3 regions of the Pseudoduganella sp. OTU4001 genome follow, and region 3 is predicted to be linked to each of the others. Evidence: riboswitches for the same ligand, from Rfam matches in the RefSeq annotation. Region 3 holds a riboswitch; each other region holds the start of a gene.
The links. Region 3 has a riboswitch for cobalamin ahead of AAHE99_RS24915 (TonB-dependent receptor). Riboswitches for the same ligand answer to the same signal wherever they lie in the genome.
Positions count from the first base shown of each region.

Region 1: another riboswitch for cobalamin. It lies ahead of AAHE99_RS25365 (TonB-dependent receptor domain-containing protein); the one in region 3 lies ahead of AAHE99_RS24915 (TonB-dependent receptor).
Region 2: another riboswitch for cobalamin. It lies ahead of AAHE99_RS19520 (cobaltochelatase subunit CobN); the one in region 3 lies ahead of AAHE99_RS24915 (TonB-dependent receptor).

Region 1 covers NZ_JASATG010000049.1:18,943-24,163, forward strand. Annotated here, with positions in the region: gene AAHE99_RS25360 (FecCD family ABC transporter permease) at 1-585, opposite strand, end outside; gene AAHE99_RS25365 (TonB-dependent receptor domain-containing protein) at 604-2,421, opposite strand; cobalamin riboswitch at 2,491-2,711, opposite strand; gene AAHE99_RS25370 (histidine phosphatase family protein) at 2,706-3,245, opposite strand; gene AAHE99_RS25375 (adenosylcobinamide-GDP ribazoletransferase) at 3,236-4,003, opposite strand; gene cobT (nicotinate-nucleotide--dimethylbenzimidazole phosphoribosyltransferase) at 4,010-5,044, opposite strand; gene AAHE99_RS25385 (response regulator transcription factor) at 5,065-5,221, shown strand, end outside.
Region 2 covers NZ_JASATG010000024.1:68,560-73,780, forward strand. Annotated here, with positions in the region: gene AAHE99_RS19500 (MFS transporter) at 1-1,202, opposite strand, end outside; gene AAHE99_RS19505 (YkgJ family cysteine cluster protein) at 1,199-1,465, opposite strand; gene AAHE99_RS19510 (YkgJ family cysteine cluster protein) at 1,488-1,745, opposite strand; gene AAHE99_RS19515 (hypothetical protein) at 1,757-2,065, opposite strand; cobalamin riboswitch at 2,180-2,396, shown strand; partial or broken gene AAHE99_RS19520 (cobaltochelatase subunit CobN) at 2,465-5,221, shown strand, end outside.
Region 3 covers NZ_JASATG010000046.1:2,841-8,061, reverse strand. Annotated here, with positions in the region: gene AAHE99_RS24930 (MarR family winged helix-turn-helix transcriptional regulator) at 260-757, shown strand; gene AAHE99_RS24925 (hypothetical protein) at 847-1,158, opposite strand; gene AAHE99_RS24920 (thiol:disulfide interchange protein DsbA/DsbL) at 1,162-1,821, opposite strand; gene AAHE99_RS24915 (TonB-dependent receptor) at 1,938-3,884, opposite strand; cobalamin riboswitch at 3,957-4,154, opposite strand; gene AAHE99_RS24910 (M1 family metallopeptidase) at 4,239-5,221, shown strand, end outside.

The DNA of each region.
Region 1 (5,221 bases), on a different contig from region 3:
GATCAGCCAGAACACCATGGTGCGCAGGCGGCTTTCCGGCGCAATCGAGAGCATCAGCGTCACCAATGCGATACAGCCGGAGGACAGCACCACGCCGGTCAGCAGCAGCATGGCGGTGCCGCCTTCCGCCGCCGTGCCGCCGCGCAGGTCGCGCCGCGCCAGGAAATACAGCAGCATCGAAATCACCACCGCCCCGGCGAACGAGGCGGCATCGACCATCCATGCGGCGCACATGAACAGGAGCGCAGCCAGCGCGCCGACCGAGGCCCCGGACGAAATGCCCAGCACATACGGGTCTGCCAGCGGGTTGCGCAGCAAGGCCTGCATCATGACGCCGGCCAGCGACAGCGAAGCGCCGGTGACAAAGGCGGTGGCGGCGCGTTCGGCGCGCAGGCCGATCAGGTGGCCCGGTAAAGAGGTGGGCTGCCCGCTGATGAATTCACGCAGAGCGCCAGGCAGGTCGGCCAGCGGGATGCTGACCGAGCCGATCATGCCGGCGGCCACCATGCTGGCCAGTGACAACAGCACCAGCAGGATGATGACGGTGGCGGCGCGCAGGCGCAGCTTGGCGGAAAGTGGATGCATAGGGGCAGCTTATCTCATTTATTTGTAGCCGTAGCGCAGGCCGGCATACACGCTGGAACCGGCGGTGCCGTACAGGCGCGCGACTTCGTACTGCTTGTCGGCGACATTGTTCCAGCGCAGGGTGGCCGACCAGGACGGGGCGAAATACCAGGCCCCGTACAGGTTCAGCAAACCATAGCCGCCCAGGCGGTTGCGGTTGGCCGCGTCGTCGAAGCGGTAGCCGGAAACCTGCCACTCGGCGCCTCCGCGCAGGCTGCCCGCAGTATATTCCAGCGCGACATTGCCGTGGCGTTTGGCGCGGCGCAGCAACTGCTTGCCGGTGCTGTCGTCGCGCGGGTTTTGCAGGTCTGCCGTGGCCTCCATGGTGAAGGCGCTGCCCAACTGCTGGCGTGCCGACAGGGTGATGCCTTCCAGGGTGGCGTGGTTGACGTTATAGGCGCAGCCGCTCTTGAAGCCGGGTACCGGGCATGGCGTGGTGTTCACCAGCAGGTCGGTCAGCTTGTTGCGGTAGGCCACGGCGCCCAGCTGGGTACCGTTCTGTTCATAGCGCAGGCCGATTTCTCGGTTGCGGCCTTGTTCCGGGCGGTTGCCCGGCAGACCGTAGCCTGGATAGTACAGCTCATTGAAGGTCGGCGCGCGGAAACTGGTGCCGTAGCTGGCGTTCAGTCGCAGGCCGGGCGCGATGCGGTAGCCGTAGCCCAGCGAGCCGGTGCTTTTGGAGCCGTATTGCGAGCTGTCGTCATTGCGTGCGGCGGCGGCCAGCAGGTGGTCGCCGCGCTTCATGTTGTAGCTGGCGGCATAGGAACTGGTGCTGCGTTCGCGTACCAGGGCGGCGGTGTTGGCCGCGACTTCTTCCTTGCGGTGTTCGGCCAGCAGCTGCAGGCTGTCCGGGCCGAGCGCAATATCGTGCTGCCAGCTGACCATGGACTGCGTGGTGTCGATCTGGCTGGCGCTGGCGGTGAAGCTGCCGGATTTGTCGCGCGATTGCGAAGCCTGGGTGGTCATCTTCCAGTTGCGGGCCACGCGGTTGCGGGAGGACAGGGCGATGGTGTCCAGTTTTTGCGTATTCCAGGCGCGCACGGTAGCGCCGCTGTCGAAATCCGACTCCTGGTCGATATGCATGAATTGCGCTGCCAGCTCATGGCCCGGCGCGATCTGCCATGCCAGCTGGCCGCTGGCATGTTTGCGGTCGTAGCCGTCGTCGTCCTTGTTATAGCTGCTGATGCCCGGCAGGGTGGAGGAGAAGCCGTCGGCGCGCTCCTTGCCAGCGCTGAGCGCGTAGCTGATGGCGCCGGCCGAGCCGGAAATGCCGGCGCGGCCGGCGCGCGTGCCATAGCTGCCCGCCAGCACAGCGGCATCCAGCGCCAGAGCGCCCTGGCCTTTGCGGGTGAAAATCTGGATCACGCCGCCAATGGCGTCGGCGCCGTAAATGGTGCTCAGGGGACCGTACACCACCTCGATGCGCTCCACCGCGCCCAGCGGGATGGCATTCCATGCGGCGGCGCCGCTGGTGGCGGAGCCGATGCGCACGCCGTCCAGCAGCACGATCACCTGGTTGCTGTTGGCGCCGCGCAGGTAGACGTTGGAGTTGGTGGCGCTGCCGCCGTTGCGGGTGATTTCGATGCCGCGCTGGCGCTGCAGCACTTCCGTGATGGAGCCGGCGCCGCTGCGGGCGATCTCCTCGGCGCTGATGGTGAGCGTATCGCTGATGATGTCTTGCGCTGCCTGCGGTGTGCGGGTGGCGGTAACGACAACGGAATCCAGGGCGGAGGCAGGTACGGCAAAGGCCAATGCCAGCGACGCGAGGGCCGCTTGCCGGGTGGCGGGAGATGTCATGTCAATTTCTTCAATGAGCCGCCGGCCCACGTCCCCGTAAGCCGGCAAGAACGGGAACGGGCGCAAGGCGCGTTCCCACCTGGTCTGGCCGGTATCCGGGCTGGCAAGTCTGGCGGCCTGGCCTTCCCATGCTTTCGCACAGTGGCTGTGAGACCGCTGCCGCACCATCAGGGCGGCACTTGCTTACCGTTGCGGGGGCAGCACACGTTAGCTGTCAAAGACAACACCGTGTTTCCCGTTTAACTGCTTTCGAGAATTCGAATGCGAGCACCAAAACCCCACCATTATACGGACTTGGCGGGCCAGGACAAGCGCAGGGTCGAGCAATACTTGATCTGGTTTGGCTTTTGCGCCGCGTGCAGCAGGGGTTCGCCGGCCGCCATCGCGGCCATCAGGCGCATGGTGCCGGCATGGCACACGATGACCGCATCGTGTTGCAGCTCGTCGAGGAAGGATTGCACGCGCGCCGCCACTTCGCGCACCGTTTCACCGCCGCCGGGGCGGTAATCCAGCAAGTCGGCGGCCCAGGCATCGACTTCCGCGCACGGGATGTCGTCCCAGGCGCGCATTTCCCACGCGCCGAAATCCATCTCGGCCAGGCGGGCGTCCAGCGCGGGGGCGCCCAGCAGGCAGGCCAGGGCGGTGCAGCGTTGCAGTGGGCTGGAATACAGGCGGGCGTCCCGGGCGAGGGCGTCGGCCAGTTGCGGCGCCAGGGCGGCATGGCCCGCGGCCAGTGCGGCGGCAGCGGCGGGGATGTCGCTGCGGCCGTAGCAAACACCTGGCGCGACATCTGGTATGGGATGGCGGATGAGGATCAGTTCCACACGCAGGCCAGTACGCCGAGGTAGAACACGGCTTCGGAGAGCTGCTGCACGGCGCCCAGGCAGTCGCCGGTGTAGCCGCCCAGCCGCTGCTGGAATTTGCGCGCAAACCAGAGCGTTGCCAGCAGCATGCCGCCCAGGCCCGTCGCCAGCGCGGCCGGCGGCAGCCAGCCCAGCGCCACGACCGCGCCGGCGGGCAGTGCGGCCGTCAGTGCAGCGATGGCGAATTCCCCGCTGCGCATTTCCTGCGCCAGCGGTTTGGCCTTGCCTTCGGCGCGCGCGTATTCCATGCGCCAGATCAGGGAGCAGGCCATCAGGCGCGATAGCGGGTGCGCCGCCAGCAGCGCGCCCAGGGCGGCCAGCAGCGGCAGGCTGGCCAGCGCCGCGATCTTGGTCGCCAGCATCAGGACGATGCCGATGGCGCCATAGGCCCCGATGCGCGAATCCTTCATAATTTCCAGCACGCGTTCGCGCGTGTGGCCGCCACCCAGTCCGTCACAGGTGTCGGCAAAGCCGTCTTCGTGGAAAGCGCCGGTGGCATAGATGCCGGCGGCAGTGGACAGCAGGACGGCCACCGCCGGCGGCAGCACCAGCGCAGCGGCGGCATACACCGCACCGGCAATGGTCGCCACCACCAGGCCGACAGCCGGGAAGTAGCGCGAGGCGTGGTGCAGCCACGCCGGCTCAAAGCCCACCCAGCGCGGGATGGGCAGGCGCGTGAAAAATTGCAGCGCGATGAAGAAGAGGCGCAGCTGCTGCATCGGCGCTTACTCGGACTTCTCGCTGACCTGGGCCGACTCGAAAGTGGCCATCTGGTTCAGGAAATTGACGGCGGCATGCAGCAGCGGCACGGCCAGCGCGGCGCCGGTGCCTTCGCCCAGGCGCAGGCCCAGGTTCAGCAGCGGACGGGCGCCCAGGAAGTCCAGCATGCGTTGGTGGCCGTTCTCGTCGGAGCAGTGCGCGAACACGCAGTAGTCCAGGACTGCCGGCTGCACGCGTGCCGCCACCAGCAGGGCGCTGGTAACGATAAATCCGTCGATCAGCAGCACCATGCGGCGTTCCGCCGCCTTCAGCATGGCGCCTGTCATCATGGCGATTTCCAGGCCGCCGAAGGTGGCCAGCGCCTGCAGGCCGCCCTGGGCGTCCGCATGCAGGGCCATGGCCGCCTCGATCACGCGCTGCTTGTGCGCCACGCCTTCGGAGGTCAGTCCGGTGCCGGCGCCCACGCAGTCTGCCACCGGGATGCCGGTCAAGCGGTGCATCAGGGCCGCCGCTGCGGTGGTGTTGCCGATGCCCATTTCGCCGAAGCCCAGTACATTGCCCGGCAGCTCCGCCACCAGGTCCATGCCGCACTCGATCGCCTCCATGCACTGCTGCACCGACATGGCCGGCTGCTGGGCGAAATTGGCGGTGCCGTGGGCGATTTTACGGTTGACCAGGCCTTCGCGCTGGCCGAAATCATGTTTGACGCCCGCGTCGACCACTTTCAGCGTGCAGCCATTCTGGCGCGCGAACACATTGATCGCAGCGCCGCCGGCCAGGAAATTCTCAACCATCTGCCAGGTCACGTCCTGCGGGAAGGCGGAAATGCCCTCTGCCACCACGCCATGGTCGCCTGCGAATACCAGGATGGCCGGCTCGCGCAGCTCGGGGCTGACGCTTTGCTGGATCATGCCGACCTTGTGCGCCAGGGCTTCCAGAGTGCCCAGGCTGCCCAGCGGCTTGGTCTTGTTGTTGATGGCGCGGTCCAGGTCGGCCGCGAGGGATTCGTCCTTGAGAGGGGTGATGTGTGGGATAGTCATCGCGGAATTATAATGCCCTGATGCGGATACTTATCATCGAAGACAATAAGGATATTGTCGCCAACCTGTACGGCTTCCTGGAGCCGAAGGGGTATGTGCTGGATAGCGCGGCCAATGGTTATGGCGGGCTGGCGCTGGCCGCGGAGCATGAATATGACGCGGTCGTGCTGGATGTGA
Region 2 (5,221 bases), on a different contig from region 3:
GATGGCGAAGCCACCGCGGTAAAGAAGCCCGCCGCTGCGCACAGGCCGCCCGCCAGCAGCACCGGACGGCCGCCGAAGCGGCCCACCACGCGGTCGCCGGTCAGGCGGCCGACGGTCATGGCGACGGCGAAGGCGGCATAACCCAGGCCGGCGCGGCCTTCCTCCAGCCCGCGTTCGGCGGTCAGGAATACGGCGCTCCAGTCCAGCATGGCGCCTTCGGCCAGGAACACGATGAAGCACAGGGCGCCGATGAAGACCACGGCGCCGTGCGGCACGGCGAAGGCGGGAGAGTTGCCCTCGCGCGCCTCCGGCTCGTGCAGCAGGTCGGGGCTGGCGCGCCACAGCAGCACGGCCACCAGGGCCACAATGGCCAGGCAGGCGGCCAGAGGGCCGCTGCCAAGCCACAGCAGCAGCGCCATGCCGCCGGCGCCGGCAAAGCCGCCCAGGCTGAACATGCCGTGGAAGCCGGACATCAGGGCGCCGCCGCTGGCTTTTTCGACCATCACCGCCTGCACATTCATGGCCACGTCCATGGTGCCGAGGGAGGCACCGAAGATGAACAGCACCAGGCCAAGCAGCAGCGGTGTGGGCGCGAGCGCCAGGCCGGGCAGGGCCAGGCAAACCACCAGGGCCGACCACAGCACCACAGCGCGGCAGCCGAAACGCGCCGCCAGCGCACCGGTCAGCGGCATAGCCAGCAGCGAGCCGGCGCCCAGACAAAGCAGCAACAGTCCAAGCGGCCCTTCAGCCAGCGCCAGGCGCTCCCTCGCATAGGGCACCAGCGGCGCCCAGGCGGACATTGCCAGGCCGGCGGTCAAAAATGCAAGGCGGGTGGAGAGACGATGGCGCTGACCGATGGTTTTGTTCATAGTTGAACATTCTAGCAGGAGGCCCGCACATGCCAGCCCCATGGCCACTGCCAGCAGGTTCACCACGAGCACGCCGTCCGGCACGTGCATCACGACAGCCAGGCTCAAGGCCCACTTGCTGCCAAACGCTCCGCTGCCGGCGTAGGGAAAATAGCGCAATGACTGCAGCGCGGAATAGAGCAGGCCTCCCCACAGGCCGACCGTCATCCCACGCAGCAAAAGGAAGCCGGAGCCAATGCCCATGGCGGCCATCCATGACCACTGCGCCGTCGTTACGAAACCTGCCGCGCCGCTGGCCAGCAAGAGCCAGGCAAGAACGCGCCGGATCTTCAATTTCCGGGACGGGTGAGCGCTTCGAGATCGCCCAGCCAGTGCATGGCCTGCTCGCGCGTTTCGCCGCACATTTCGGCCGACGGCTGCAGCCCGGCGCAGAAGGCGGGCCGTTCGGGGCGGCCGAAGATCATGCAGCGGTAATCGTCGCCCAGTTGCACGCAGCGCACGCCCGCCGGTTTGCCGTTCGGCATACCGGGAATCGGGGAGGTGATGGAGGGCGCCGTGCAGCAGGCGCCGCAGGCAGGGCGGCATTGGAAACTCATGATGGGGCGCTATTTTACCGGTTTACGCCTTGGCCCAGCCCAGCCAGCGCATGGCCTGTTCGCGCGATTCGCCGCAAATCATTTCGTCGGCATTGAAGTCGAGGCAGACCTGCGGGCGCTCCGGCAAGCCATACAGCTTGCAGCGCCGCTGCCCATCAAGGTGGATGCAAGGCACGCCAGCCGGCTTCCCCCCGGGCATGCCGGGGATCGCGCTTTCAATGGCGGGCGCCGTGCAGCAGGCGCCGCAATGTGGGCGGCAGGGGATCGGGGCGCGGTTCATCGCGCGTCGGTTTAGTGGACGACGTGCTGCGTTCGGCTGCCGAATGCTTTCAGCGCTTCCGCCAGCGAGACTTCGATATGCCCCAGGTGGGCGTCAGCCATGACCCACGGCGCCCTATCCCGTTCGGGCTGGCGCTTGGCCACTTCGCGTTCCACCATGGCCGCCATGCGCTCGTGCAGCACCCGCTGGAAATGCGGCGAATCGGGGTCGCCAGCCTGTGCCCGGGCATACATATCCGCACCTTCCCAGAGTTCCTGGATACGCTCGTCCCCAAGTCCCGAGGCGGCGGCCAGGACTTGCAAAGTTGTCTTATTATGCATTTTGTCTCTCCCAGACGCGTTCGTTGACGCGCATTTACCAGTAAATACCTTCAGCAGCGGATTTGCCACTAATTTCTGGATTTCCCATCCGTGCAACAACATTTGTTGCTAAAATCCCAGCAGTTCGTGATTGGTGCCACTTTGCAAGTCTGTAAGGTGGTGAAACGGGAAGCCGGTGACGCGCGAGATAGCCATCTCACGCCAGTCCGGCGCAGCCCCTGCTGCTGTAAGCCAGACGAAGCTGACCAACGCCACTGTGCATAGCACGGGAAGGCCAGGCCAGCGGAGGATGAAGGCAAGCCAGAAGACCGGCCAGTCACGCTTGATTGTGCAAGACCCAGGGTGTGGTTTTGCGTGCTCGGAATCTCTGTGCTTACCTTAAATTTTGCTCGGATCATTTTGGTCCTGCTATGTGCGTTCGCCTGTGCGCCGCTTAACGCTGCCACGCTGTTCGCCATCGTGACCGAACGTGCCGCACCGACGGCAATCGCGGCTGCCCATCGCCATCTGGCCAGCCATCCCCATGACCGCATCATCCTGCGCACGCCCGCGCAATGGATGGCGGCGGACGACAAGCAGGCCGCCCAGTGGCTGGCGCAGGCGGACAGCATCCTCGCGGTGTCGCTGTTCGGCGACCCGGCGCGGCGCTTGAAGCAGGCCTTGGCACGCCATGCGCGGGCTTCGGCGACAGTGCTGGCTTTTAACGGCGAAGCCACGCTGAGCCTGATGTCGCGCGGACGCCAGGGCGGCTTGCAAGGCTTCCCGCCGGAGACGTTGCGCCAGTTGTCTGGCGAGCAGCCGTCGGAAGCCGCGTTGCAGGCGGCACGCGCCTTGCCCGTTGCCGGCCAATGGCTGGCGGCGCGCCAGGTGTGGCAGGCCGGCGGGCGCGATAACACGGCGGCCCTGTTCGCGCACCTGCTCGACCCGGTGCGTGCACTGGCGGCGCCGCTGCCGGAACCAACGCTGCGCCTGCGCATGGGCGAGCGCGAGCTGCACGATGCCTCGGCCTGGGGCCGGGCGGCGCAGCTGGGCGTGCAGGCGCGTCCGACGGTGGTGGTGCTGGACCTGTCGAATATGGATGGCATGGTGCCGGACGCGGTGTGCCGCCAGATTGAGCGCAGCGGCCAGCAATGCGTGCAGGTGCTGCCGCGCTGGGGCGGGGCTTCGCGCGAGGCGTTGGAGCGCTTGCCGGAGCTGATCGCGCCAGCAGTTCCTGCGGCGCTGGTGGTGTTGCAGGACTTTGTGGTGGGCGCGGCCGAAAACCGCGAGGCTGTGAGCGAGGCGTTCAAGCGTCTCGATATCCCGCTGTTCAAGGCGATCCGCCTGTCCGACCGCACCGCCATGCAGTGGCGCCTGTCTCCGGATGGCCTGCCGCCGGATTCGGTGCAGTACCGCGTGGCGCTGCCGGAGCTGCAAGGCATTGGCCAGCCGATCGTGGTGGCCGCACTGGGCGAGCCGCAGCGCGACAAGCTGACCGGCATCGAGAACCGGCCGCCGGTGGTGCTGGGGGCGGAAGCGGAGCGCCTGGCAGCGCGCGTCGAGCGCTGGCTGTCACTGCGCGCCAAGTCCAACCGCGACAAGCGGGTGGCGCTGGTGTATTACAACCATCCGCCGGGACGGCAGAACATCGGTGCGGACAACCTGGACGTGCCGGCTTCGCTGTTCGACATGCTGCATGCGTTGAAGGATGCGGGCTACACGGTGGGCGAGCTGCCGGCCACGCCGGAGGCGCTGCTGGACCGGATCATGGCGCACGGCGTCAACCTGCCGGAAGACCGCGCCGGCTTGCGCGAGCTGGCCGGATCGGTGAACAGCGTGAGCGCCGCAGATTATGCGCGCTGGTTCGCTACGCTGTCGCCGCGCGTGCAGGGGGAGATGACCAGCGGGCTGCTGGGGCGCTTGCATGCCGACGTGCTGCAGGCTGAAGCCGCAGGCGAGTGGGCGCTGGGGCGCAAACAGGCGGAAGTCGTGATCAAGGAGTTGCAGCATCTGGTCGAAGGCGCCGACCACCCGCAGCGCGAAGCGGCCATCCGCGACTTATCCGCGCTTGCGGAAGGCTACGCGAGCTGCCTGCAGGCGCGGCCAGGCGCCGCCGCGGGCAGGCGCGTGCGCGCTGGGAGCTGTGCCGCGCTGGCGCCCTTGCAACGTCGTTTGGCTGCGTACCGCATTGAAGGCCTGAAGGGCTGGGGCCCTGCGCCCGGCAAGATCATGGTCGACCAGGGCAAGCTGCTGGTCCCCGGCCTGGTATTCGGCAACGTCTTCATCGGCCCGCAGCCGCCGCGCGGCTGGGAAGTCGACGAAGAACTTTTGCACGCCAACACCAGCGTGCCGCCGCCGCACCAGTACCTGGCCTTCTACCACTGGCTGCGCGACCGCTTCAAGGCGGACGCCCTGGTCCACGTCGGCCGCCACTCTACTTACGAATTCCTGCCTGGCAAAGCAGTCGGCCTGGCGGCAGACGATTTTTCGAGCCTGATCGCCGGTGACCTGCCGGGCGTTTACCCCTACATCGTGGACGGCGTAGGCGAAGGCACGCAAGCCAAGCGGCGCGGCCTGGCCGTGATGGTCGACCACCTGACGCCGCCGCTGGCCTCCACCCCGCTGTACGACGAGCTGCTGTCGTTACGCCAGGTGGTGGAGAGCTACGAAGCCGCCAGCTCCGAATCGCTGAAATCCAAAGCGGCGCAGCTGATGCGCGAGCGGGTGGCCGCGCTGAACCTGAAGGCGGAGCTGGAAGCCTCGATGGCCGATGTGCTGGCGGTGCGCGGCATCGGCTTCGACGCGGCGGACGACGATCTGCTGGCGCATGAAGTTGGCCACTACCTGACCAAGCTGCAGGAAAAATTCATGCCGCACGGCCTGCACATTTTCGGCCGCCCCTGGCGGCAGGAATCGATCGACCTGATGCTGGAGTCGATGAAGAAGGGCGGCATCGACGACCCGGAAGTCGCACGCAAGCTGGCCGAATCGCCGCGCAACGAAATGCGCGCGCTGCTGGCGGGGCTGGATGGACGCTTCATCGAGCCGGGCAAGGGCAACGATCCCCTGCGCTCGCCGGAAGCGCTGCCGACCGGCCGCAATTTCCACGCGGTGGATGGCGATATCCTGCCGACGCGTATCGGCTACCAGATGGGGGCGGGCCTTGCCGCCAAGGCA
Region 3 (5,221 bases):
TGCGAGGGGCGCAGTGTTGGAAGATGCCAACACAATTGTTAAACAGTGTTTCTACAAATTTTTATTTGATGGAAACGTTCATCACCGAAATTTAAATTGCTGGTACAAGGTTTTCCCGAGAGGTAGCTTGCAAAAAATACGGAAGCTTTCCTTACATGAGACTTACGTTTGCTGTTTGGTCTAGATCAAAAGGGTATTTACCTTAGGTCAACACTAGTACAATTCAGGCTTGAACAAATTGCACAGGAGTGCCTTCGAGATGAGTAGTTTTGACGCAACCAATAAGCGCCTGAAAAACATTCATACTCGCATCCCGGAATTCCCGGAAGATCTGGTACGCCTGCTGCGCATGACCTATCACGTCCAGAAACGCATGAAGGATCTGGCGAACTCGGTATTGCGCAAGTACGACCTGGTCGATGCCAGCTATATGGTGCTGGCGGTGCTGTATGGATCGGAGAATGAAACTTCGACCGCTTCCAACCTGGGTGAAGCCTGCATGGAAAAGCCGGCTAACCTGACCCGTGTCTGCAACGACCTGGAAGCGCAAGGTCTGATCACCCGTGGCAACCGCCCTGGCGACCGCCGCTGCGTGATGATCACGCTGACCGAAGCCGGCCGCAACCTGATCGAACTGGTGATGCCGGAAGTATGGTCGCGCACCACCCGCGCCTACGAGGGCTACAACCACGACGACATCCGCGTCCAGGAGCAGCTCTTCAAACGACAGCTCGCCAACCTCGAGCACACGATGTAAGAAAATAGCCAGGCAGCAAAACAGGGACGTAACACGTTTTCGCGAAGCGAAAATGTGTTACGTCCCTGTTTTGCTGCCCGGCTATGCTTTTACTTCTGAGGCGAAGTGTGCTTCATCGCGTACCACAGGTGCTGCCACCAGTGTTCGCGTGAGCGCACGCTCAGCAGGCAGGTGCGGTCGATTTCCTCTTTGAATACCTGGTCGCGGCATTCCTTGTTGGCCAGCGCATGGCGCTGGTTCTCGGCATTGACCACCGCCACCACCAGCCAGAACACCAGCCCAGCCAGCACCACCACCAAGGTCCAGGCCAGGTGGTTGACCCAGGTGCGCGCTACCAGGCCGGCCTCGTCTGGGGCCGACTCCCGGAATGCGCGCATCACGCTTTCTTCACGTGGTTCCATTGCTTATTTCTTGGTGGCTGCCGCCTTGGCAACCAGGTAATCCGCCACGGCCAGCGCCGCTACATGGGATTGCATTTCCGGCTGGCCCGGACGGCCTGCCATCGACGGCGAAGTAATGTAGCGGCCATCGATCACCAGGGTCGGGGCGCTGTCCACACCTTTGTACTGGCCGATGATATTGGCCATACGCTTCATTTTAGACTCGACGCCGAAGGATTTATAGACGCTTTCGTACTTGGCCCTGTCGACGCCGGCGCTCACCACAACGGCAGTCACGTCTTCTTCGCGCATCAGGCGCTTGTGCTCAACGTGGATGGCGTTGAAGATCTTCTGGCTTGCCACTTCCGGCATGCCCATCGATTCCAGGGTCACGTGGGCGCGCGCCAGCGGGTCTTTTTCGCTGCGGGCAAAGTGGATGCGGCGGAAATGGATCTTGTCGGCGTTCTGCTTGACCCAGGCGCTAATGCGCGGCTCCAGCGCGAAGCAGTGCGGGCAGGTGTACATGAAGAACTCGACAACTTCAACTTTCTTGCCTGGCGCTTCGGTGCGCACAGGGGTGTCGAGGGATTTCCAGTCAACGCCCTCTTTCGGCTCGGCGGCGGAGGCGCCGGCGGCAGTGAACATCAGGGCGGCGGAGGCAATCAGAAGGCGCAGGAGACGCATGGTGGTCCTTACAGGTGAATAGTAAACGCCGCGAGATTACCATTTTTTGCGTCCCGTGATCAGCCCCGCGAGCCAAATTGGCCTCCACGGGGCTGATTTAAGCCTGCTTTAAGCGCTTAGAAGTCGTAGCGCGCGGACACTTTCAGCTGGCGGCCGCTGTCCGGGTAAATGCCCGAACGGCAACCGAAGGCCTGGCTGTAGTGGTCCTTATCGAACAGGTTGAGCGCGCTCAGCGCCAGTTCCCATTGGCCGAACTTGCGGGCATAGCGGCCGTCGACCGTGGTGTAGGCCGGGATGCGCGCATTGCAGCTGTTGAAGAAGTCGTCGCCGTAACGCTGTTCGGCGACGCGCTGCACGCCGATGTCGGCGCTCTGGCCGTCGCCCGGCAGCCAGGCCAGGCGCGCGGTCACGATGTGGCTCGGCACCAGCGCCAGCTCGCGGCCGGCATACTGGCCGGAACGGAACTTGGCCTGCACGCGCTGGTAATGGCCCAGCACTTGCCAGGCCGGCGCGAAGCGGTAGCTGCCATCCAGCTCGAAGCCCTTGCGCTGGGTCGGGTCGAGGTTGGTGTTGGCGCCGAACATGCCCGCCACCGGGTTGTAGTAGATCTCGTTGTCCAGGTTGTGGCGGAAGATGCGTGCATCAAGCTTGGCGGCGCCTTGCGCGTAGCCGAGGCCGATCTCGGCGTCGTGCGAAACCTGCGTCTCCAGCGGCTTGTTGGCCTGCGGGGTGAACGCATTCTCGTCCGAGGTGGCGACGCGGAAGCTGTGGCCGGCCTTGGCCCAGGCGGTCAGGCCTGGCGCGGCCAGCACGCTGCCCTGCAGCTCCCACGCGTTCTGGGCCTGCTTGATGCTGTAGGTGGCAGAGGTGAACGGCATCGGATCGAAGGAGTCTTTCTCGAACAGTTCGCGGCGCACACCGGCTGCCAGGCGCGCTTGCTGGGCGCCGGCGAATTTCAGCTCGTCGCGCACGTAGAACGCCTTGCTGCGCTGGGTCGCTTCCGCCGCCGAGTAGTCAGCCGTGGTCACGCGGTTCCAGCGGCCGAAATCGAAGCCGGTCACCAGCTCGTTCAGCATGCCGTCGAACTGCGCCAGATGGCGTACGCGCGGCGAGAACTGGGTCTGCTCGCTGTCGTAGGACGAGCGCGACGCGCCCCACGACGCGAAGTAGGCGGCTGCCACGTCCTTCTTGCGATGCGCCAGTTCGGCGGCCAGGTCGAAGGCGCCGACCTTATTCTCCCAGGCGGCGGTGTAGCGGTCGCTGTCCATCTTGCCGAAGTCGTTCGGGGTCTTGGTCTGGCGCGGGTTGGCCTTGAACAGGTCTTCGGTCAGGCTGCCGGCGAAACGCTGGTCCTGGCGCGCGATGTCGGCACGCAGGGACAAGCGGCCGAAGGCGCCTTGGAACTGCACGCCGCCATTGAACTGCTTCTGCTTGAACTCATTGTTGTCGCGGTAGTTGTCGGTGCGCTGCTGGCCGACGGAAGCGTCGATGGCGAAGCCGTCGAAGCCCTGCACGCCGCTCAGGCGCAGGTCGGAGCTGTCGAACTGGCCCAGTTCAGCGAATACATTGCCGCCGCGCGCGCCGGCTTGCGGGCGCTTGGTGACGATGCTGATCACGCCGCCGGTTGCGCCTTCGCCATACAGCACGCTGGCGCCGCCGCGCATGATGTCGATGCGCTCCACCATATCGATCGGGATGGTGGACAGGGTGGCGCTGGACAGCTCGTTCTCGTTCATGCGCACGCCGTCCAGTACGATCACCACGTTCTGGTCGCTGCTGCTGCCGAAGCCGCGCAGGTCGAGCGGGAAGTCCGGGCTGCCGGTCAGGCTTTGGCGGCCGTACACGCCGCCGATCTTGCGGATCGCCTGGTTGACGTCGGTAACGCCGGCGCGGCGGATTTCCGCGGCAGTGATGGTGGTGGCGCCGATCGGCAGCAGCGAAGGATCGCTGGCGAAACGGGAACCGGAGATGACGATGGTCTGGGAATTCTGGGCGACGGCCGGTGCGGCAAAGCACAGGGCGACTGCTGCAGCCAGGGCGCAGCGCGAGGAGAAGATGGTCATGACAAGCGAATAGAAAAAGTATCCGCCTGCGTCCCCGCAGCCGGAATCCACAGAAGTCGCGCCCTGCTCGGGCGCGCTTCCACCTCCCTGGCCGGTATCCGGGCTGGCAAGACTGACCGGGCCACCTTCCTATGCATGCATAGTGGTTTCAGGCGCGGCCTGCCGTCGTTCATGACGGCGCTTGCGTACCGTTGCGGGGGCAGCACATTGCGTTTCCCGTTTAACTGCGTCCATGAACAGGACGCGGGCACCAAGGCGGCGTCATTATACGCTGGTTAAAGTTGGCATAAAAGATTGGCAAGCAACCGACTGTCAGGCTATATTTTCGCGTTGCATAAAATTTAATGGAGACCTATGCGCATCGCACGTTTATTGGCCGCCGCCGTCCTGCTGGGCGGCGCAGCGGTTTCCGCCGGACTATTGGCCGAAGGCGGCATCCCCGGCACCAATCCGGAGCCGGGCAACGGCATCCCGCTGGCGGCGCCCAAGGCAGCCGCCGTGAGCCAGCCTAGCGCCGCCAATGCCTGGGGCGGCATTCGCACCGGCCAGGAAGCCACCTTGTCCGACCGCGTGGTGGACTACAAAATCGAGGCCACGCTGGATCCGGTCAAGCACACCATCGACGGCCGCCAGCAGCTGACCTGGCGCAACCGCAGCGACCAGCCGGTGCGCAGCGTTTACATGCACCTGTACCTGAACGCCTTCCAGAACGCCAACAGCACCTTCCACACCGAGCAGCGCCTGAACGGCGGCGGCATCCGCAACGATGCCCTGAGCAAGGATGGCGAATGGGGCTACATCGAACTGCGCAGCGTGCAGCAGAACGGCGCCAAGGTAGCGTGGACTTTCGTGCAGCCGGACGGCGGCCCTGCCACCGACCAGACCGTGGTGCGCATGGACCTGCCGCAAGCGGTGGCGCCGGGCGCCAGCACCACGCTCGATATCAGCTTCTTCGACCAGCTGCCGCGCGTGATGGCGCGCACCGGCTACTTCGACAGCTTCCACCTGGTGGCGCAATGGTTCCCGAAGATCGCCGTGCTGGAGCTGCCGGGCGAACGCGGCGCCACCAGCGTGCGCTGGAACGCGCATGAATTCCACGCCCAGTCGGAGTTCTACGCCGACTTTGGCAGCTACGACGTGAAGCTGACCGTGCCCAAGGAATACACCGTGGGCGCCACCGGCGAGCTGCAAGGCACGCCGGCCGAAAAGGACGGCAAGCTGACCCACCACTTCGTGCAGGGCGACGTGCACGATTTCGCCTGGACCGCCGACAAGCGCACCGCCAAGCCGCTGACCGATACCTGGACCGGCCCGGGCAGCCCGCAAGTGAAGGTGAG